Regions from separate parts of the Paenibacillus mesotrionivorans genome, predicted to be linked through region 1. Evidence: predicted binding sites of a transcription regulator. Region 1 holds the regulator's gene; the other holds the start of a gene.
The links. The regulator CtsR, encoded in region 1, represses protease genes until heat stress. The targets are predictions, from matches to a motif close to ATGGTCAATAAAGGTCAAACA.
Positions count from the first base shown of each region.

Region 2: clpP (ATP-dependent Clp endopeptidase proteolytic subunit ClpP) is a predicted target of CtsR. The motif match lies at 1,536-1,556, and genes of this name have one in related genera.

Region 1 is NZ_JBJURJ010000029.1:64,209-67,615, reverse strand. Features, by position in the region: rRNA gene rrf (5S ribosomal RNA) at 191-307, shown strand; gene ACI1P1_RS29270 (CtsR family transcriptional regulator) at 864-1,325, shown strand; gene ACI1P1_RS29265 (UvrB/UvrC motif-containing protein) at 1,345-1,860, shown strand; gene ACI1P1_RS29260 (protein arginine kinase) at 1,880-2,941, shown strand; gene clpC (ATP-dependent protease ATP-binding subunit ClpC) at 2,978-3,407, shown strand, end outside.
Region 2 is NZ_JBJURJ010000007.1:61,187-64,593, forward strand. Features, by position in the region: gene ACI1P1_RS11870 (DHA2 family efflux MFS transporter permease subunit) at 1-761, shown strand, start outside; gene clpP (ATP-dependent Clp endopeptidase proteolytic subunit ClpP) at 842-1,432, opposite strand; tRNA gene ACI1P1_RS11880 (tRNA-Arg) at 1,623-1,697, opposite strand; gene ACI1P1_RS11885 (sugar-binding transcriptional regulator) at 2,753-3,407, shown strand, end outside.

The DNA.
Region 1 (3,407 bases):
GACGAGGTAGATAGGTTCGGGGTGGAAGTGTGGCAACACATGGAGCTGACGAATACTAATCGGTCGAGGGCTTAACCTACGAGGTTGGCGGTAGCCACACTCACTTGGTAAGCAGTGGTATAGATGAAGAGGTTTCGGTGACCTCGTTTCGCATCCGGTTTTCAGGGCGCAAGCCTTGACTTGCAAAGCGTTTGGTGATGATGGCGGAGGGGAACCACGCGTTCCCATCTCGAACACGACCGTTAAGCCCTCCAGCGCCGATGGTACTTGGACCGCAGGGTCCTGGGAGAGTAGGACGTTGCCAAGCACAGACAGACCCTTTAGCTCACGCTAGAGGGTCTTTTTGTTGTAGTCTCGCGGGCTAACGGACTCCAGTGACGCTATTTGCGGAAACGGAGGCGGTGGAGGCATCTTTTCAGCGGAATAAGAGCACCTGGGTCCGTTAGAGCTCAGGATGGTGCTCAATGAGACGAATAAGGTCTCTGGTGTCCGTAAGAAAGGATGTGTTATGTAGAGAATGGCGAAAAAGCGAAATGGTTAAGTTACTTGCGGCTAACGGACTGAAGAGCCGCTATTAGTCAACTTGGTGCAAAGCTTGGTGAGAGTCCCACCCCGATTATCCTCTGTCCGGCTCCGTTTGTAATTTTCGCGGTTTGTGGGAAACCCTTCCCGCCATAAACTTTCCCCCTTCAGGAGATACTGTGGGTAGCTTGTTGGAGAGCTTTAGCAGCCTTCTCTAATGCAATTGCCACGACACCTTCAAAATGATTTGATAATTTAGAAAATGGTGCTATAATATTTACAAGGTCAAAGAAAGTCAAAGTCAAGTCAAAAAAACAAGCTGCGGGAATAGGGGATGAGGGATGAGAAATATTTCGGAACTCATAGAAAACTACCTGAAGCGAATTCTCCAGCAGAGTCCTGGGGGTATCATTGAGATTCAGCGCAACGACCTGGCGGATGAATTTCAGTGTGTGCCTTCCCAAATCAATTACGTCATCAGCACCCGGTTTACTCTCGAAAAAGGGTATGTGGTGGAGAGCAAGCGCGGCGGCGGCGGTTACATCCGGATTCAGAAGGTGGAGCTGTCGTCCAGGGGGCAAATTCTTAACCACATTTTCCAAACCATTGGCGAGGCCATTGACCAGACGGGTGCCGAAGGATTGGTTTATCAGCTGGAGGAGGGCAAGCAGATCTCGAGCCGGGAAGCGAACCTTATCCGTGCTGCGATATCCAGAGACGCGCTTCAGATCAAGCTTCCATTTCGGGATGAAATCAGAGCCAAGCTTCTGAAGGCAATGCTCATTGCCTTGTTGAGTCCATGAGGAAAGGGAGGACGTTCTCATGATTTGCCAGGAATGCGGCAAAAAGCCGGCAACCCTGCATTTTACGAAGATTGTCAATGGCGAGAAGACGGAGTTTCACATCTGTGAATCCTGCGCCAGGGAAAAGGGTGAAATGATTCCGGGGACGGCAGGGGGATTTTCGATCCACAATCTGCTGTCCGGTCTGCTCGATTTTGAACCGCCTACGGGAAGCCAACGCAGGCAGGAAACACCGCCGCGGTGTGAAAACTGCGGGCTGACGTATTCGCAATTCAGCAAGCTGGGCCGCTTCGGCTGCAGCGAGTGTTATAAATATTTCGACGAGCGCTTGGATCCGCTGTTCAAGCGGGTTCACGGGAATACCGTGCACACGGGCAAGGTCCCCAAACGCACTGGTGGTAAAATCCAGGTAAAGCGTGAATTGGAACGGTTGAAGAAAGAACTGGTCCAGCGGGTGGAGCATGAGGACTTTGAAGCCGCAGCGAAAATCCGGGACCAGATCAAAGAGCTGGAGCGGCAAACCTCCGGCTTGTAAAATGGGAGGAGTCAAGGGTATGGATTCCCGGCGATTTTTCGAGCAGGCATTGACGGAATGGATGAAGGGCGAAGGTCCCGATTCGGATATCGTCATCAGCAGCAGAGTGCGAATTGCGCGTAACTTAAACGGGTACCCGTTTCCCATGCTGGCCACCAAGTCCCAGTCCGGTGAGGTACTGGACAAAATCCGGGAGCTCCATGAGGCCGGAAACCTTCAGGAAGATGGCGAGGTAGAGATGGTTCCACTCTCCGAGCTGTCGGAGCTGGAGAAGAAGGTATTGGTGGAAAAGCATCTGATCAGCCCCAATTTGGCCAACGAATCACAAAACGGTGCGGTTTTGTTGAACGAATCCGAATCCATCAGTATTATGGTGAATGAGGAGGATCATATCCGCATCCAGGTTCTTGCCTCAGGCTTTCAAATTCGGGAGGCCTGGCAGGTAGCTAATGAGGTGGATGACCGCTTTGAGGAGCTGCTGGAATACGCATTTGACGAGCGGCGGGGATTCCTGACCAGCTGTCCCACCAATGTGGGAACGGGCATCCGGGCCTCGGTGATGATCCATCTTCCCGCACTTGTGATTACTCAGCAAATCAACCGGATCCTGCAGGCCATCACCCAAGTGGGTCTTGCCGTAAGAGGAATTTATGGCGAAGGCAGCGAGGCGGTTGGCAACCTCTTCCAGATTTCTAACCAGATTACACTGGGGCAATCGGAGGAGGAGATCCTGGATAATCTGCATAGTGTGGTCCGGCAGATTATCGAGCATGAACGCAGCGCCCGGCAGATTCTGGCGGTGGAATCCAGAGCCAGAATGCAGGACCGGATCTGCAGATCCTACGGGATTCTGACCCATGCCATCATCATGGACTCCAAGGAGGCCGCCCAGCGTTTATCCGATGTACGGCTTGGGGTAGATCTGGGGATGGTGCAGAACGTCAGCAAAACAGCGTTAAACGAGCTTTTGGTCATGACCCAGCCCGCATTCCTGCAGCAGCTCTCCGGCGAGAAGCTGTCGGCAGAGGGAAGGGATATACGCCGGGCGGAATTGATCCGCAGCCATTTGGCTCAGAAATAAAGCAACAAGTGATTATTCCATTTGGAGGTGTTCACGATGATGTTTGGCAGATTTACGGAGCGTGCCCAAAAGGTATTGGCCTTGGCACAAGAAGAGGCTGTGCGGTTGGGACACAATAATATCGGTACAGAGCATATTTTGCTGGGATTGATTAAAGAAGGGGAAGGCATTGCCGCCAAGGCGCTGATTTCCCTAGGTTTGGGCCTGGAGAAGATCCAGGATGAGGTGGAATCCCTGATCGGCCGCGGACAGGAGCAGCCGACCAATATTGCATACACGCCCCGGGCTAAAAAAGTCATTGAGCTTTCTATGGATGAAGCCCGTAAGCTCGGACATACGTACGTGGGCACGGAACATATCCTCTTGGGTTTGATACGCGAAGGTGAAGGCGTGGCTGCCCGGGTTCTGAACAATCTGGGCGTCAGCCTTAATAAGGCCCGCCAGCAAGTGCTGCAGCTCTTGGGAA
Region 2 (3,407 bases), on a different contig from region 1:
ATTTTCTGACGGGGCTGCTAGGCAAAAGTGTGCTTCAAGCGGGGCTGATCATCTCGGCTATGCCATTGGCCTCCATGGTGGTTTCCGCCAGTGTGGGGGCGTTGGCCAACCGCTTCGGCAGCCGGTTGTTTGTGGGTACCGGCATGGCAGTGCTGGCCGCCTCTACCTGGCTGCTGGGTGATCTTACTGCAGCCTCGCCTCTCTCCGCCATCGTCTGGCGGCTCGCTTTGTTCGGAGTGGGCATGGGCTTAGCTATGGCTCCGGTGATGGGCTCAGTGATCCGCAATGTGCCCGAAGAGAAAATCGGTATCGCCTCCGGCGTAACCAATATGACCCGGGCGTTGGGCTCCGTCATGGGCGTGGCCTTGCTGGTGATGGTGCTGAATCAGGCTGTGGCGGACAATACGGTGAAGGCGGGTGCGGATATTGCCGCTTGGGTTTCTGCGGATGAGAGGCTGCCCGCCGGAGCAAAGGCGGAGCTGGCGGTGCAGATGAAGGAGGTTGGAGGTTCGGGTGAAGCTGGAGGAGCGGCCCTGCGGAGCTGGGTGGAGCATTATCCCGCAGGAGCGGAGCTTGCCGCCCGGATCGGCGGCAGGATGCAGGAGGCGTCAGCCGCTTCCTTCGCCAGGGCCTTCCATCTGGGTGGAGCCGTTCTGCTGGCGGGGATTGTGGCCGGGCTGTTATCCGACAGCAGGAAAAGCCGTATTGCCGCGGAGGGCTCTGCGTCTGTGACGGCTGCAGCAGGCTCCGCGGAAGGGTGAAGGCTCACCGGTTCTGCTTCTATAAAGCCCCAAAACCCCCGGTTCAGGAACCGGGGGTTGGGGTATTAAGGGAAAGAAGCTTATTTGGCGCGGGTCGGCTCAATGACTTTATCAATCAGGCCGTACTTCAGCGCTTCTTCGGCGCTCATGAAGTTGTCGCGGTCGGTGTCTTTCTCGATGCGCTCGAAGGGCTGTCCGCTGCGCTCCGCCAGGATGTGGTTGAGCTTGTCGCGCATCTTGATGATGCGGTTGGCGCGGATTTGGATGTCCGAGGCCTGGCCTTCGGCGCCGCCCAGCGGCTGGTGGATCATCACTTCGCTGTTGGGAAGGGCGAAGCGTTTGCCTTTGGCACCCGCGGTCAGCAGGAATGCGCCCATGGAGGCAGCCATGCCGACACAGATGGTGGAGACATCCGCTTTGATGAACTGCATGGTATCATAGATAGCCATACCGGAGGTGATGGAACCGCCCGGGGAGTTAATGTACAGATGGATGTCCTTCTCGGGGTCCTGGGCATCCAGGAACAACAGCTGGGCGACAATGGCGTTGGCTACGGCGTCGTTGATGGCGCTGCCCAAAAAGATGATGCGGTCCTTCAACAGGCGCGAATAAATGTCATAGGCTCTTTCGCCTCGTCCGTCTTGTTCTACGACCATAGGTATCAAACTCATGTTGCAATTCCCTCCTTTAAAATGTTCATCTTCAGGTGGATCATATGCCGGTGTGAAGGGTGTTTCCCTTCACGTTAAGACCATATTAAGTCAACGAAGGTCAAAAGTCAATTAAGGTCAAAGAAATCTGCAGCGCGGTAAAATATACAAAAAAACAGCCTTGCGGCTGCTTGGTTTTGAAGGAATATTATGGCGCACCCGCGAGGAATTGAACCTCGATCTCAGGCTTCGGAGGCCTGCGTCATATCCATTGGACCACGGGTGCATATAGGTGTAACGGCCATATCGCCCTTGGCAGGCGTTTTTGGCGGCAAGTGTTATTATATGATAGCCTGTGACAAATTGCAAGTGCTTGTTCGAAGAATCCCAGGAGGAACTTTTGCGGCGGCCGACTGGGCGGGCCTCGGGCAGGAAGGCGGATAGGGCAGGCAGGAGTATGGAAGGGATGGGCGGGAGGGTGGAAGGGATGGCGGGGAAAAGTTGTTGGGAAAGGGGAAGGGTAGATGTAACAGGACTATGGACAAGGTGGGACGGATGGGAGAGTGGAAGGGATGAGCGGGAGGATGGGGGAGTGCGCATGGGGGCTGGCAGACGGGCTGGAGCGCTAACGGAACTGAGAAGCCCTTAGCGGCCGAAAACCCGTGTATTTACTTTATAACGGAACTCAAACACCCTTACAGCTCTTCAAGGCGCGGTTTACCAGTAAATTTGTGCTCTAAGAGTTGCTCAGTTCCGTTACAGTTGGAAATCAAGCTAAATCGTGTTCTAAGAGTCGCTCAGTTCCGTTACAACTGGAGGAACTGTCAAAAACCCTGCTTACCAGTGCCGCATATATGCGTTCCGGCTGGAGCATACTCTACATCATGTTTTAAGAATCAAATTTTACCATTACCCGTCATGGAGGAGACATACCCGTTCAGATATGAGTCATGTTTAGCTGAAGATTTGCTCCAAATCCCGCCTCAAGAACAGCCCACTCGCAAACTTTAGTCCACCCGGGGACCGTTCTGAAGCCCTTCCCGTTGGAGGCGTTCTGCCAGCTACATTAGAATAAATATTCTTGCTCCATTCGGCCAGTGTTTGATGCCGCTTACACCCTTGGGAGCCCTGTATTATGGGAAAAATACGCCCTGTTCATTTCGCCCGTGGTTAAAAACTTTACAATTGAAAGCGTCACCGTATTCTTGCATTTTCCAAGGAAGAGGAATACAATGTAAGAGGCTAGAGAGTCTCTGTCGAATGGCGCCGCCATTCCTAGCTGGGACTAAAGATGTAAGAGCGGGACATTTCCGGTCCAATACCCTGTCCAGGAGTGAGAAGATGAGGTCCGTGCTCGATATTCAGAAGCAGCTTCTGCCGGATTTAATGGACACCATGAGGAAGCGCTACACGATCCTGCATCACATCATGCTCTCCAAGGTAGTCGGACGGAGAACGCTCGCTTCCTCGCTGGATATGACGGAGAGAGTTTTGCGAAGTGAAGTGGATTTTCTCAAAGCCCAAGGCCTTCTTGATGTGGAAAGCTACGGCATGCGGATCAGCGAATCCGGCCGCAGCCTGCTGGAGGCTATTGAGCCTATGGTAAGGGAGCTGTTCGGGCTCTCTGAGCTGGAGGATCGGCTGAAGGAGCGCTTCGGCATGGAACAGGCTGTGGTGGTTCCGGGCGATTCGGATACTTCGCCGTATGCGAAGATCGAATTGGGACGGGCTGGCGCGGCGGCGGTCCGCAAGATGGCGGTCCGCGAGGGTGTTATCGCCGTTACCGGCGGTTCCACTATGGCTGAGGTGGCTGCTCATATGGGCCCCAGTCCACAGTTAAAGGCAAGCCTGTTTGTTCCGGCGCGGGGCGGCTTGGGTGAAAGCCTGGATTTTCAGGCCAATACCATTGCCTCCACCATGGCGAAGAAAACCGGCGGCCAGTACAGGTTGATGCATGTCCCCGATCATCTGGGGGAAGAGGCGTACCTGTCTTTGA